2 linked regions of the Pseudosulfitobacter sp. DSM 107133 genome follow. The protein of the gene in region 1 interacts with the protein of each later gene in a pairwise test. Links are inferred from orthologs where the notes say so. Each region holds a gene or a part of one and is shown on either strand. Other genes may lie near its edges.

What was found. The genes of interacting proteins can lie anywhere in the genome.
Region 2: the proteins of tpiA (region 1) and pepT interact in binary tests that used the Escherichia coli proteins (3 or more experiments, as listed by UniProt). The link is inferred for Pseudosulfitobacter sp. DSM 107133 from one-to-one orthologs.

Annotation. Positions count from the first base shown.
Region 1 is NZ_CP085154.1:1,664,489-1,671,599, forward strand. The notes cover bases 2,527-5,274. They hold tpiA (triose-phosphate isomerase), read right to left. Parts: upstream 4,403-5,274; coding sequence 3,650-4,402; downstream 2,527-3,649. Other genes in these bases: DSM107133_RS08185 (TRAP transporter large permease), read left to right, coding at 2,527-3,537; DSM107133_RS08195 (2-oxoglutarate and iron-dependent oxygenase domain-containing protein), read left to right, coding at 4,526-5,274. Outside these bases: DSM107133_RS08170 (sigma-54 dependent transcriptional regulator), read left to right, coding at 1-104; DSM107133_RS08175 (DctP family TRAP transporter solute-binding subunit), read left to right, coding at 355-1,356; DSM107133_RS08180 (TRAP transporter small permease), read left to right, coding at 1,423-2,106; more of DSM107133_RS08185, read left to right, coding at 2,110-2,526; more of DSM107133_RS08195, read left to right, coding at 5,275-5,440; DSM107133_RS08200 (TfoX/Sxy family protein), read right to left, coding at 5,509-5,832; DSM107133_RS08205 (iron-sulfur cluster assembly accessory protein), read right to left, coding at 5,833-6,213; DSM107133_RS08210 (hypothetical protein), read right to left, coding at 6,265-6,927; DSM107133_RS08215 (hypothetical protein), read right to left, coding at 6,997-7,111. UniProt on the Escherichia coli protein: Involved in the gluconeogenesis. Catalyzes stereospecifically the conversion of dihydroxyacetone phosphate (DHAP) to D-glyceraldehyde-3-phosphate (G3P).
Region 2 is NZ_CP085154.1:1,081,937-1,089,218, reverse strand. The notes cover bases 1,747-4,665. They hold pepT (peptidase T), read right to left. Parts: upstream 3,875-4,665; coding sequence 2,618-3,874; downstream 1,747-2,617. Other genes in these bases: DSM107133_RS05390 (dienelactone hydrolase), read left to right, coding at 4,476-4,665; DSM107133_RS05400 (IS110 family transposase), read left to right, coding at 1,747-2,438. Also shown: proS (proline--tRNA ligase), read right to left, coding at 1-18; DSM107133_RS05410 (ACT domain-containing protein), read right to left, coding at 167-601; DSM107133_RS05405 (hypothetical protein), read left to right, coding at 831-1,031; more of DSM107133_RS05400, read left to right, coding at 1,494-1,746; more of DSM107133_RS05390, read left to right, coding at 4,666-5,768; DSM107133_RS05385 (alpha/beta hydrolase), read left to right, coding at 5,765-6,646; DSM107133_RS05380 (AI-2E family transporter), read left to right, coding at 6,968-7,282. UniProt on the Escherichia coli protein: Cleaves the N-terminal amino acid of tripeptides.

The DNA of each region.
Region 1 (7,111 bases):
ACGGCCATGCCAGCGCCGCGGCAACGGCGCTGAAACTGCCGCGCAAGACGTTCTATGACAAGCTGGCCCGCTACGGGATTCGGGCGGACGACTACCGCAGATAGCCGTGTGCGGATTTCCGCACATTGCCCGCTTTGCAGTGTGCGGAAATCCGCACGGTGTTGGTGTGGGGTCGCGTGGCGCGACTTCAAGTGCGTCTTGTAACTTGTTTAAAAGAAATCACTATCTCATGAATTTCAGGGATGCGCGCAGCAATGTTGCAACGCGTCCCAAGGCTGCTGTTCAATCAATCGTGACGCGGCGCTTGGGAAAGGGTCGTGCAGTCTTGCAAAATCCAACTCTGGGAGGAGTATCATGAAGTTTTTTACCGCCGCAGCCGTGGCCCTGAGCCTGACCGTCTCTGCTGGTGCCGTACAGGCCGCCTGTGACGATGGCGAAATTGTCATCAAGTTCAGCCACGTTACCAACACCGACAAACACCCCAAGGGCATCGCTGCCTCGCTGCTGATGGAGCGGGTCAACGAAGAGATGGACGGCAAGGCCTGCATCGAGGTCTATCCGAACTCCACGCTCTACACCGACGAGCAGGTGATCGAGGCGATGCTGCGCGGCGACGTGCAACTGGCCGCACCTTCGCTGTCGCTGTTTGAATCGATCACCAAAGCCTATCGCCTGTTCGACCTGCCGTTCATGTTCAAGAACATTGACGCCGTCGACGCCTTTCAGGCTTCTGAGACCGGCCAGGCGATGCTTGACTCGATGCAGCGCCGCGGCCTGCAGGGTCTGGGCTTCTGGCACAATGGCATGAAGCAGATTTCGGCCAACCGTCCCCTGATCGAACCATCGGATGCCAAGGGCCTGAAGTTCCGCGTGCAGCCCTCTGACGTGTTGGTCGCACAGATGAACGCGCTGGATGCCTCGCCTCAGCCGATGGCCTTTGCCGAAGTCTATGGCGCATTGCAGACGGGCGTTGTCGATGGACAGGAAAACACCTGGTCCAACATCTACGGGCAGAAGTTCTTTGAGGTGCAGGACGGCATCACCGAGACCAACCACGGTATCATCGACTATCTGGTCGTGGCGCCGGTTGACTGGCTGGACAGCCTGGACGCCGACGTGCGGGACCAGTTCCTGACCATCCTCAACGAAGTCACGGTTACCCGCAACGCCGAGTCTTCGCGGGTAAACCAGGAAGCCAAGCAAGCGGTCCTGGATGCCGGTGGCACCGTACGCGAGCTGACAGCCGAACAGCGTCAGGACTGGGTCGACGTGATGAAGCCCGTCTGGGAGCAGTTCGAAGAAGAAGTGGGGGCCGATAACATCGCCGCCGCACAGGAAATCAACGCAGCCAACTGAGCTGTCTTGATCACGGACGGATCGGCACAACCGGTCCGTCCATTTCACATCTGGGAGGTGGACGCCATGATTGGCAAATACAAGCCTAAAGGGCCGGTTGGCCAATTCGTGAACAGTCTGGAAGAGACAGTGATTGCCGCCTTGCTGGGCGTGATGACGATGCTGACCTTCTTCAATGTAATTCTGCGCTATGTGTTCAACAGCTCGTTGATCTGGAGCCAGGAAGTCGTTCTGGTGCTTTTCGCCTGGCTGGTGCTTTTTGGCGTGTCTTACGCCTTTAAAGTGACAGCGCATCTTGGGGTTGATGCGATCACCAGCCTGCTGACGCCCGGTCGGCGCAAGGTTGTGGGGCTGATTTCAGGTGGCATCTGCATTGCCTACGCGGTGCTGCTTTGCAAGGGTGCCTGGGACCAATGGGCCCCGTTCGCCGATCTGCCCCCCACAACAGGCAGCTGGTTACCCACAGGGTTCGACACCCAGGCGCGCGGCCGGTCGTTCTTTGAAACCGACCAGATCCCGATGCCGGAATGGCTGCGCTTCCTGGAAGACTGGATCAACTACGGCGAGCGCTATTCCAAGATGCCCCGCATGATCCCCTATCTGATCCTGCCGATTTCGGCAGCGCTGATCCTGTTCCGGGTCTGTCAGGCCACCCTGCGCATCTGGAACAACCAATCCGAAAGCCTGATCGTCAGCCATGAAGCCGAAGACGCCGTTGAGGAAGTCGCAGCCATGAACCGCGGAGAATAACTGATGGAAGTCCTGCTCTTATTTGTCATGATCATCGGCCTGCTGTTTCTGGGCGTGCCGATCGGCGTTGCCCTTGGTATCAGCTCGATCATCTTCCAACTTGTGTTTTCGGATACCTCTCTGGCATCGGTGGCGCAATCGCTTTACCTTGCCATGGCCGGACACTACACGCTGCTGGCCATCCCGTTCTTTGTTCTGGCCTCCAGCTTCATGTCCACGGGTGGCGTGGCCAAGCGGATCATCCGTTTTGCCATCGCCTGCGTCGGCCATCTTCAGGGCGGTCTTGCGATTGCGGGGGTTCTGGCCTGCATGATGTTCGCAGCGCTGTCGGGGTCATCCCCTGCGACCGTGGTTGCCATCGGGTCTATTGTGATCGCAGCGATGCGTCAGGTCGGCTATACCAAGGAATTCGCCGCCGGCGTCATTTGCAACGCGGGCACATTGGGCATCCTGATCCCGCCCAGCATCGTGATGGTGGTCTATGCGTCTGCAACGGACGTGTCGGTGGGGCGGATGTTCCTGGCCGGCGTCATCCCGGGCATTCTTGCGGGCACGATGCTGATGATCACCATCTATATCTTCGCGCGCATCAAGAACATGCCAAGCGGCGAGTGGAAGGGCTGGGGCGAAATCTGGGATTCATTCCGTGACGCCTTTTGGGGCCTGCTGCTGATCGTCATCATCATGGGCGGCATCTATGGTCACCCGTGGATCCGGTTCGACGGGGGGAGTTTGCTGTATTGGAAGGGAGGGGCCTTTACCCCGACCGAAGCTGCCGCTGTTGCTGCCGTCTATGCCTTTTTTGTCGCGTCGTTCATCTATCGTGACATGGGGCCGTTGTCGGCAAACGAGAGCGGGGGAAAACCCATCGCGTTCTTCCGCAAGCCGCTTTCCATCGTGACGGCATTCTTCCACCGCGACACACGGGCGACCCTGTACGATGGCGGCAAGCTGACCATCACGCTGATGTTCATCATCGCCAACGCGCTGCTGCTCAAACACGTTCTGACCGACGAGCAGATCCCGCAACAGATCGCCGGTGCGATGCTGGATGCAGGGTTGAACTGGGTTGTCTTCCTGATTGTGGTCAACGTGATCCTGCTGATCGGCGGGCAGTTCATGGAGCCTTCGGGGTTGATCGTGATCGTGGCGCCGCTGGTGTTCCCGATTGCCATCGAGCTGGGCATTGATCCGATCCATCTGGGTATCATCATGGTGGTGAACATGGAAATCGGGATGATCACGCCGCCGGTGGGTCTGAACCTGTTCGTCACCTCGGGCGTGGCAGGGATGCCGATGATGAACGTGGTCCGCGCAGCCCTGCCGTTCCTGGCCGTGCTCTTCGTGTTCCTGATCATGGTGACCTATATCCCGGCAATCTCGACATGGCTGCCGACGATGATGATGGGGCCGGAGATCATAACGAATTAGGGCCGTCGTTTCGGTTCTGAAAAGGAAAGGCCGCATCCCGAGGGTGCGGCCTTTTCTTTTATTACGATGTGTTGGTGGACGCGGCAGGCGCGGTCCTGTGCTGTGCCTTGGATTAGCTTGCAACCAGCGCCTGAATGATCGGCGTGAAATCCTGCGCCTTCAAACTGGCACCGCCCACCAGCGCCCCGTCGACATTGCCGCACTGGAAAATCTCGGCCGCATTCCCCGGCTTGACCGAACCGCCATACAGCAGGCGGATCGCATTGCCGACCTCGTCACCCAGCCGCTGGATCAGCCGTGCGCGGATGAAATCATGCACTTCGTCGATCTGCGCCGTGGTCGCGACAGCGCCCGTGCCGATGGCCCAGACGGGTTCATAGGCCACCACCAGATTGTCACCGGTGCTGCCACTGGGGACCGAGCCCGACAACTGCCCGGCGATAATGTCCAGCGTGTTGTCGGCGGCGCGGTCCCCGGCGCTTTCACCGATGCACAGGATTGCGATCAACCCTGCATCCCAGGCGGCCTTGGTCTTTCCGCGCACGTCGCTGTTGCTTTCGTGGTAGGCGTCGCGGCGCTCTGAATGGCCGACGATCACATGGGTAGCACCCGCGTCGGCAATCATCGGGGCGGCAATGTCACCCGTAAACGCGCCCGCCGTTTCGCTGTGGCAATCCTGCGCGCCGATGGTGACCGCACTGGCGCGGGCAATTTCGCTGGCGCGGAACAGCAAGGGGGCAGGCGGGCAGATGACGATGTCGGTGTCGGAATTGTCCGCATGGGCTGTCGCCAGATCCGAGATCACACTCAGCGCTGCACTGCTGCCGTTCATCTTCCAGTTGCCTGCTGCCATTTTGCGCCGCATCGTTTTCCCGCCTGTTTGTGGATTGCTTTGACCCTGATTTAGCATTGCGGCGGCGGGCGGGCAATGTAGGCTTTGGCGGCATGGGGCAACCCGTGCAGGGCATTGCAAGATGAGGCACAAGAGATGATTCCCAGACTGGATGCGGCGAAAATCGCGGCACGCGATGCCGACACCATCGCCGCACTGGCGCAGGCTGCGCGCGATACCGGCTTTGCCACGGTCTACAACACCGCGCTGACCGGCACGCGTGTGTGCGAGGTGATCGAAACCTATCGCGCGTTCTTTCATCTGCCCGAGGCGCGAAAGCGTGACGTGGACATGGCCCGTACAGGGGCCAACCGGGGCTGGGGCGGGGCCGGATCTGAACAGGTCGACCCCGATGCGAACCCCGATTACAAACAGTTTTTCGACGCGGGCTTTACCCTGCCCGAGGGCGATCCGCTGGCGGCGCTGCCGGTCTATGCACCCAACCGCTGGCCCGCCCGGCCTGCGCAATTTCACGACGTGATCGCCAGCTATTACAGCGATGCCTGCGGCGTCGCGATGACCATATTGCGCGGCATTGCCGAGGCGATTGACGCTCCGCGCGATTACTTTGATGCCGCCTTTGACAAGCCGATGGCGCTGTTGCGGGGCAACTTTTACCCGCAGCGCCCTGCCTGGGCCGGCGAACGCGATTTCGGCATTGCCACGCACACCGATTACGGCTGTCTGACCCTGCTGGCCACCGACGGCACACCGGGGCTTGAGGTGCGCAAGCGTGGCGGCGGATGGATCGCGGTGCAGGCGCCGCCGGGCGAATTCATTATCAACTTTGGCGAGATGATGGAGATGTGGACCAAGGGTCGCGTGCAAGCCACACCGCACCGCGTGGTGGGGACGGATGCCGAGCGTATCTCGGTGCCGCTGTTCTTCAATCCGGCCTATGACACCAATGTGGCGCCCATCGGGTCAGGCGATGTGATCCGCGCGGGGGATCATATGGGAAAGCGGTTTTCGGAAACCTATGTGCATTTGCAAGAGAAGAAAGTGACCTGACCACAAAGGGCCGGTAGTGCCGCGCACCTCGATTCCGGGCCGGGTTTAACCAGATCCTCGCAAAGACCTTACAGACAGGCTATGGCCTGTCGCGCCAGCGCCACCGCCTCATCAGGATCATCCAGCGCACTGTCGGGCAGTTCCCAATAGGGCATCGCGGCGGCTTTCTGGCCGGGGCGCTGATAGGTCCAGCGCACCATGCCCATGTCATCAAACCGCGCCTGCATGTCGCCCGCGCCTTTCAACATCAGGCGGCCATCGGACATCAGCAGCGCAAAGATCTGCCCGTCGATGTAAAACCCCATGCCGCCGAACATGCGCCGCGTCGTCACCGGACCCACATCGCGCAACAGGTCCAGCGCCATTTCGACCGCTTCGCCGGAAACAGCCACCTAGCCTTTGACCAGATGTTCGGCCATTTCAGCCGGATCAGCGAACTTGATCGATTCGCCGCAGCCGCAGGCTTCGGTCACATTGGGGTTGTTGAACTTGAAGCCCGATTCCAGCAGCGAGGTCTCATAGTCGATCTCGGTGCCGAACAGGAACATCTGCGCCATCGGCGCAATCAGCACCCGTGCGCCGTCCTGTTCGACGGCTTCGTCGTTGGGATCCTGTTCGTCCACATATTCCATGGTGTATTCCATGCCTGCGCAGCCGCCTTTCTTGACGCCGATGCGCAACCCCTTGTGACCGTCAGCAGCCATAAGCTTGGCTATCTGGGTGGCCGCACGGGGGGTGATGGTGACGGCCTGCTTGCCGGGGATGGAAAACATAAACAGAACTCCTTTGGGCACAATGTAGGGGTGTCGTGCCGCAATCTCAAGCTATCGCAGTGTCGCGGCAAGGCTTTGTGCGGCAAAGCCCCATGCCAGCGCCCAACCAAAGGACGCCAGAGTGCCGATAATCACATATTCGCCGGCCTTTTGATCGCGCGAGGCGGTTTCGAACCGCAGGATGGATTTGGCCGCGATCAGAAACCCGATGCCGGTGGGCTCTCCGATCATCACCATCAGATAGATCAGCGCGCGTTCCATCAGCCCGATGATGCGGCCCGCGTTGTCCAGCCCTTCGATCCCTGCGGCGGCACGCCAGGGGGACATCAACAGCCCCACGGCAGGACCGCCCATCAGCGTGGCGGCAATCACACCGCACAGCATGACCGCGATGGGTGTGAGGGTAGGTGCATAGGCGGCCCAAAGGCCGTTCGCATAGGCCCCTGGCATCCACAAAAGCATGGCAAGGATCACCAACGCATGGGCCGCTTGCGTGCCCAGATAGGACCACAGGTGCGCAGGCAACCGTTTCGCGGCCAAGGCCACAGCCGTGTGACCCAAGGCAGCGGCCGCCGCCACATGCGCAGCACCGCCCAGCGCCCCCCAGCCCAGCGCAAAGACCACTGCGATGCGCAGGGCCAGCGGCGCGCGGGCAGGCAGCAGGTGAAAGGCCAGCAACCACGCCAGCATCAGGGCCAGGGCTGTCTCGGTCATTGCGTAGAAAAGCAGCCGTTTTTGGCTGCTATTGCTATATGCAGCCGAATTTGACTGCTTTTGGGGAAATCAGCCATGTTCCAGCATCTCGCAAACTTCCATCAACGCACGGATGCCTGCGGCCTCTTGCAGGCTGTGAACGGTCTGGCGGCTGACGTCAAAGTGCGCGGCCAGCGTGTCCTGG
Region 2 (7,282 bases), 580 kb from region 1 along the record:
ATAACGGCTCAGGCGCATCATGGCCTCCTTGGAACGGTGTTTGGGCCTGATTAGGGCATTGCTGGCGCTGTCGCAATTGGGAAAGCGGGGGGCGGGGGATGCTGTTGTTGTCAAATTGGACCCACAGGGACCGGTGGATCATGACCCTGGCGATCCAATACGCGCGTCAGTCGCCGGTGGCCTTCATGTTCTCAGCCGCAGTGTTCTGCAAAGCTGTCAAAATCCGCATCGCCCTGTCGCACATGTCTGCGGGCAAAAAAACGTGATCGTGATGGAAGCCGGCAACCATGTTGCAGGGGATGCCGTTTTCACCAAGCGCCGATGAAACGGCGGCGGTCAGTCCGACACCTTGCAGCGAAGAGAAGACGTTGAGCGTAATGCAGCGCATCGGATGGTCCACATTCAGCCCTGTTTCCTGCGCCGATTCCACAGGGATCAGCATCGACATGCCCTCTGCTTCCCTGACGGTCGAAACGGCGTGTGCGAACAGTGCGGCGACACGTGCAGGGTCTTGGGTTGTGATGAAGACAAACGTCCCGGGCTGTAACACCGGTGTCATTCCCGAGATCATTTCGGCCGCTGTGGTAGCGATTTCTGGCATGTTGCGGTTCCATCATTGCGGCATGTCAGAAGCTCGCAGCATTCAGGGGTAACTGCAATACAGACAGCCCACGACCTCTTGATCCGGCAAAGCCGGCAATTGAGGTGCGGACGTTCGCATAGGATGCAGCGAGGGTCCGGTTTGAGCCCAAAGTCCCCGATACTGCAATATGCGCGAAGGTCTGCTAAGCTAAAGAGATCAGACCTAACATCCTGCATAGGAAATCGTTTTGACTGCTAACCAAATAACCTTTCTGCTTGTGCCATTGGTTGCCTGCATGCTCGTTGTCTACACCGTTCTGCATGTTCGAAAGCTCAAGAAAAATCAGCCGCCAAAAGTCCACGGGCCACATACTCCGGGTGCCGGCTATGATGCCAAAGAAATCGCTCGCGGCAAAGGCAATGGCATGGCAGACGGCGGCGTCGGCTGAGCCAACCTGCAGACCTTCGCGCAACTACAGTGAAAGCTCACTTTGTCCCGCTCACCGGACTTCGATGCACTATGCGACGAATGTCGGCTTGGAGTCCAAAGTGACTTACCCACACAGGGCGGCGCCCGACCGCGGGTGGGCATCGCGACGTCAGTGGCCGCCACTTTATTTCTCGTCTTTGGCGTGGGGATGAAGAGGTGAAACACGGTGAGGAAGCGCCCGCCCATGGGGCGGTCGGGCGCTGCCCGGCGGCACTTCGTGCCTTGTCTCAGACTTTCCGTGGCTCTTCTGCGAAGGTGGAGCCGGTGCCAGCCACCTTTTGGATCGCAGGCACCGGCGACGGGTGGATCGTCTGCGGCCAGGTCTTCGAGGACCGTAATCAAGTGAGATCGCCCGTCGTCTTCGCATGAGGCCTGAACGGATACGCAGCAGCTCACAGGCTCTGCACGACAAGCAAAGGACATGACGAAGATGATCAACGATACCATCGGCATCGACATCTCGAAAGCGCATCTTGACGCGCACCGGCTCAGCACCGCAACCCACGCCCGGTTCGACAATACCGCGACAGGCCTGCGCGCCTTCGAGCGCTGGTTGGGGCAGACAACGCCGGAGCGCGTGGTCTTCGAGCCCACCGGCCCCTACCACCGACGCCTCGAGAGCCATTTCTCAGGCCGCCTGCCGCTCGTCAAGGTGAACCCGCTGCAGGCCCGCCGCTTCGCGCAGGCCCACGGCACACGCGCTAAGACCGACGCGGTCGATGCCCGCATGCTCGCGCTCATGGGGCGCGCGCTGGAGCTGGTTCCGGACCAGCCAACCGACCCCAAACAGCGTGAAATCAAGGAGTTGCATGTCGCCCGCACCGGGCTGGTGCGGGATCGTACCGCGCTGATGAACCGCCTTGGCACGCAACAGCTCGACGTGACCCGCCGCCTGACCCGGGCACGCCTGCGTCAGGTCAACCACCAGATCGACAGGCTTAACGCCGAAATCGAACGGCGAAACCGCGATTGCCCGGAACGCGCCAGGGCAATCGGCATTCTCACCTCGATCCCCGGGATCGGTGCCATCACCGCACGGGCGCTGCTCAGCGAATGCCCCGAGATCGGCACTCTGGGGTCAAAGCAGATCGCGGCGCTCGCAGGTCTCGCGCCGATCACGTGTCAGTCCGGTCAGTGGAGCGGAAAGGCCCACATCCAGGGCGGGCGCAGGCTCCTGCGCGAGAGCCTGTTCATGCCCGCCCTCGTCGCCATGAAGCGAAACCCCGATCTGAGCCAGAAATACGATGCCCTCAGAGCCGCCGGAAAACCCCACAAGGTCGCGCTCGCCGTCCTCATGCGAAAACTCCTGATCCTCGCAAACACTCTCATAAGCGAAAACAGAGAATGGACACCAAAACACCCTTGACCAAGACGGATACTTGATTCCGGGCTTTGGTGGACGGCAGCAAAGTCCCGCACACCAGACTTTGGACCATACAGCGCCCAAGGTCCGGTTTGGACCGACATTGTATCGCCCCCCCACTGACAGGAATCAGAAAACCTGCCCCATCGTGCCAGAGATGCGCGAAGGTTCCACACTGTCGCTTACGCAGGCGCGTCCAGCTCGGCCACACCCGTCGCGAGGTTCAGCGCCACCAGTGTCGCCTTGGCCATGTCCTGCACCGACACCCATTCCAGCGGGCCGTGGACGTTCTGCATGCCGCAAAAGATGTTGGGGCACGGGGTGCCGAACTCGGTCAGGCGTGACCCGTCGGTGCCGCCGCGGATCGCGCCCGACACCGGCTCCATCCCCGCCTTGCGCACGGCGGCGGTGGCCATATCCACCGGCGTCATGTCTTTTTCCAGCCAGTAGCGCATGTTGCGGTACTGGTGGCTGATCTCGCAGGAAATCTGCGCGCGGGGTTCTGTCGCGGCGACGGTTTCACAGACCTGACGCAAAAGCGCGCCCTTGGCCTCAAGCCCCTCCATTTCAAAGTCGCGCAGGATGAAATACATCTCGACCTCGGCGGCGCTGCCGGTCATCGACACCGCATGGATGAACCCGTCGCGGCCTTCGGTGGTTTCGGGGGTCATGGTGACATGGGGCAGCGTCATCAGCACCTTGGCGCCCAGATGCAGGGCGTTGACCAGCTCGTCCTTGGCCCAACCGGGGTGGATCGACACGCCGGTGATCTTCACCACGCCCGCGTCCGCCGAAAAGCTTTCGTATTCCACTTCGCCAGGCATAGAGCCGTCAAAAGTATAGGCGAAATCCGCCGCCAGATCGGCGGGCAGATTGGGCGTGACACCGCGCCCGATTTCCTCGTCGGGCACAAAGGCCAGACGGATTTTGCCATGCGCGATGTCGGGGTTTTCCAGCAGGTGGCGCGCGGCGGTCATGACCACGGCGACGCCGGCCTTGTCATCGGCCCCCAGCAGGGTGGTGCCGCTGGCGGTGATGATATCCTCGCCCACCTTTTCGGACAGAAAGGGGTAGTCTTCGGGCGACAGGCGCAGGTCGGGGGCATCGGCAAAGCTGATATCGCCACCGTTGTAGCCGCGATGCACCACGGGTTTCACACCGGATGCATTGAACTGGGGGGCGGTGTCGACGTGGGCGAGCCAGCCCATGACGGGGGCGTTTACGCCTTGGGTTGCGGGGATGGTGGCCAGCACGACGCTGTCCTGGCTGAGCGTCACATCCTGCGCGCCCATCGCTTTCAGCTCGTCCATCAGCAGGCGCGACATATCCAGCTGGATTTGCGTGCTGGGGACCGATGCGCTGTGTCCGTCGCTTTGGCTGTCGATCCTGGCATAGCGGACAAGACGGTCTTCCAGTTCGGTGTCGAAATCGGTGCGCATGGCGGCTCTCCTGCATCCGGGGGTTGGGCCGCATCTGGGAGCGTGGGTGCCGGAGTGTCAAGGGATTGACGACGCACAGCGCGGGCGCATTGTAACGGGTCGGGAACGGGAGCCTGTCCCGCGACCACGCTCCTTGAACCTGCCTGCGAAACGCCGGCGGTCCGTGACACCAAGGTCCTGGTGGCCGGCGCGTGCTACCAGTTGCGCAGCAGATCGAGCCATCCGGACGACAGCATCATCTTGCAATCCTTACGCCCCTGCCCTGCCCGACATGGATCGGCATCCGGTCGCGATCGTGTCGAAGACGCGCCGTCGGCGCGATCGTGTCGAAGACGCGCCGCTGGCGCGATGTCCCCGCTCACGCCATCAGCCAAGAGCGCCAATGCCACCAAAAAGCCCCCGCTGTTGCCGCGCTGTTACAAGGGCACATTATCCGAGCGACGACGCAAACTGTTCGCGCCCTTTACGCCGTAAGGTCACGGGTTGATCGCTTGGGAGGCTGTGTCACAGTGGCCCGGCGTTCACCACAGGCGGGCGCAACAGGCCTGCACGCAGCCAAACGATGCCGGCGGGCGCGGAACAGACAGAAAGGGAGACTGTCATGACCACCACACTGAAATCCGTTACACTCGGCCTTGCGGGCATCAGCGCCGCCGGAATGCTTTACGCCAACCCCATCGACCAGATCCGCCCCGACGCGCCCGAGCTTGCGCCTTATGGCGACCATGTCATCGGGGTGCAGACGCTGGAATTCAGCCATGCCGGCCAGATCGATATCGTCAACACCACCGCCGACAGCGCCCCCACCTATGACCGCCCCCTGACGGTCGAGGTCTGGTATCCCGCCGCGGCGGGCACCGAGCCGGGCGGCGAATACACCACCACACTGCGCGACGGGCACAGGCAGGCCCGGCTGACAGGCCGCGCCGCGCGCGATGCGGCCCCTGCCACCGACGCGCAATACCCGTTGATCGTGATCAGCCACGGCTATCCCGGCAACCGCTTCCTGATGAGCCATCTGGGCGAAAACCTCGCCTCCAAGGGCTATGTCACCGTGTCCATAGACCACACCGACAGCACCTATTCCGACAAGGGCGCCTTTGGCTCGACCCTGCTGAACCGCCCGATTGACCAGCGTTTTGTGATCGACCAGATGGCCGCGCTGGACGGCCCGCTGGGGGCCATCATCGACGGCGACACCGTGGGCGTGATCGGCTATTCGATGGGCGGCTACGGCGCGATGATCTTTGGCGGTGCGGGGGTGACGCAGGCGTCGACCGAATACAGCTGGGGCACGCCCAACGGGCTGCTGGCGGCGAACATGGCAGGCACCGAAACCCACGAGGCGCTGATTGACGACCGGGTCAAGGCGATCATCGCCATCGGCCCCTGGGGCAACAACGCAGGTTTCTGGGATGCCGAGGGGCTGGCGGGCTTTCGCAAGCCGCTGATGCTGATGGCGGGCAGCGTGGACGACACCTCGATCTATGACGCAATCCGTGGCATTTTCGACGGCACCACGGGCACCGACCGCCACCTGCTGACCTTTGACAATGCCGGCCACAATGCCGCCGCGCCGATGCCTGCGCCCCTCGAAAGCTGGGCCATGGACGAAGGGCTGGGCTATGCTCCGTTCGAGCATTACGCGGATGCGGTCTGGGACACCAACCGCATGAACAACATCGCCCAGCACTTTGCCACCGCCTTTATGGATGTGCACCTGAAGGACAAGGTCGAGGAAGCGCGCTTTTTCGACCTTGTCCCGGTCTCGGGCGATGGGGTCGTGGCGATGGATGATGCGGGCAAACCCACCGCCGATCACACCTATTGGAACGGCTTCAAGGCTGGCACCGCCGCCGGTCTGCGGTTCGAAACCAAAGCCAAAGGGGAATGACCATGCAGGCAGGGATGCGCAATCTGGACGGACAACAGTTCTATGTCCGCACCTGGGGCGATGCCTCCCTGCCGCGCCTGTTGCTGTTGCACGGGTTTCCAGAATTCGGCGGCGCATGGGACGACTTTGCGCCGCTGCTGGCCCACCGGTTCCACGTCATCGCCCCCGACCAGCGCGGCTATGGGCGCAGCTGGGCGCCTGCGGATGTGGGGGACTACACCGCGTCGAAACTGGTGTCGGACATGGTGGCGCTGATCGGGGACGAAGGGCCGGTGACGGTGCTGGGGCATGACTGGGGGGCCGGGGTGGCCTATGCGCTGGCCTTCATGCACCCCGAACTGGTGTCGCGGCTGATTATCGCCAACGGGGTGCATCCCGGTCCCTTCCAGCGCGAGATGGCCAGGGGCGGCCGCCAGTCCGAAGCCTCGCAATATATCAACTACCTGCGCGCCGAAGGGTCCGAGGACAGGCTGGCCGCCAACGATTTCGAAAAGCTGCTGGCGCTGTTTTCGGCCAAGATGGATATGTCATGGCTGCAAGGCGCGGTTCTGGCGCAGTATAAAGAGGCCTGGGGCCGTCCGGGGCGGCTGCGCGGCATGATCAACTGGTATCGCGCCTCGCCGCTGGTGGTGGCCGATCCGGGCAAGCCGGTGACGGATCTGCGCGAACTGCCCGTCGCGCGGCTGCAAGTGCGCTGTCCGCACCTGCTGATCTGGGCGGCGGGCGATGTTGCGTTGATGCCCGAGGCGACCGAGGGGCTGGAGGATTACGCCCCCGATCTGACGCGGGTGGAGATTGCAGATGCCGATCACTGGCTGTTCCACCAGAAACCGCAGGAAATTGCAGATGTGGTGCTGGACTGGCTGGAGCGGCATTAGGGTCTGGACCCTTCTGTATCTCTGTTTTGCTATTCTGATCCCGTCACCGCCCTCGGCCCGGGTCGGTGACGGGACGGTGTTTGGCGTTTGACCCTTGTGGTTTTGACGACCTTTGCGCGCGCGAGCACCGTCTCTCTTCATCATCCCGAACAGTGTGAGGCCGGTCCCGGAAACCGTCCGGTGGACGGTTTCAGCGCTGAACGGGCGGAGCACCGGAATGTCGCCAGCAAGGACCTCGAAGAGACCCATGCCCCCACCCTGCCCCTTGAAACCGAACGCCCCATGGGCGATGTGTAAAGCAGGATTTTGCAGGAGCATCACATGGGTTTGCCCGTCCGCGATCAGCTGAGATACTGGGGCTTGGCCGCAGTGGTGTTTTTTGTCCTGCTTTGGGCGCTGGGTGACGTGCTGGTGCCGTTTCTGCTGGGCGGGGCGATTGCCTATTTCCTGGATCCGGTGGCCGACAGGCTGGAGCGTATGGGCGCCAGCCGTGTGCTGGCCACGGCGATCATCACACTGGTGGCGCTGTTGCTGTTTGTGCTGATGGCGCTGCTGGTGGTGCCGACGCTGGTCAGCCAGTCGGTGCAGCTGTTCAACACCGCGCCCGATCTGGCCAGGAATTTCGGCACCTTCCTG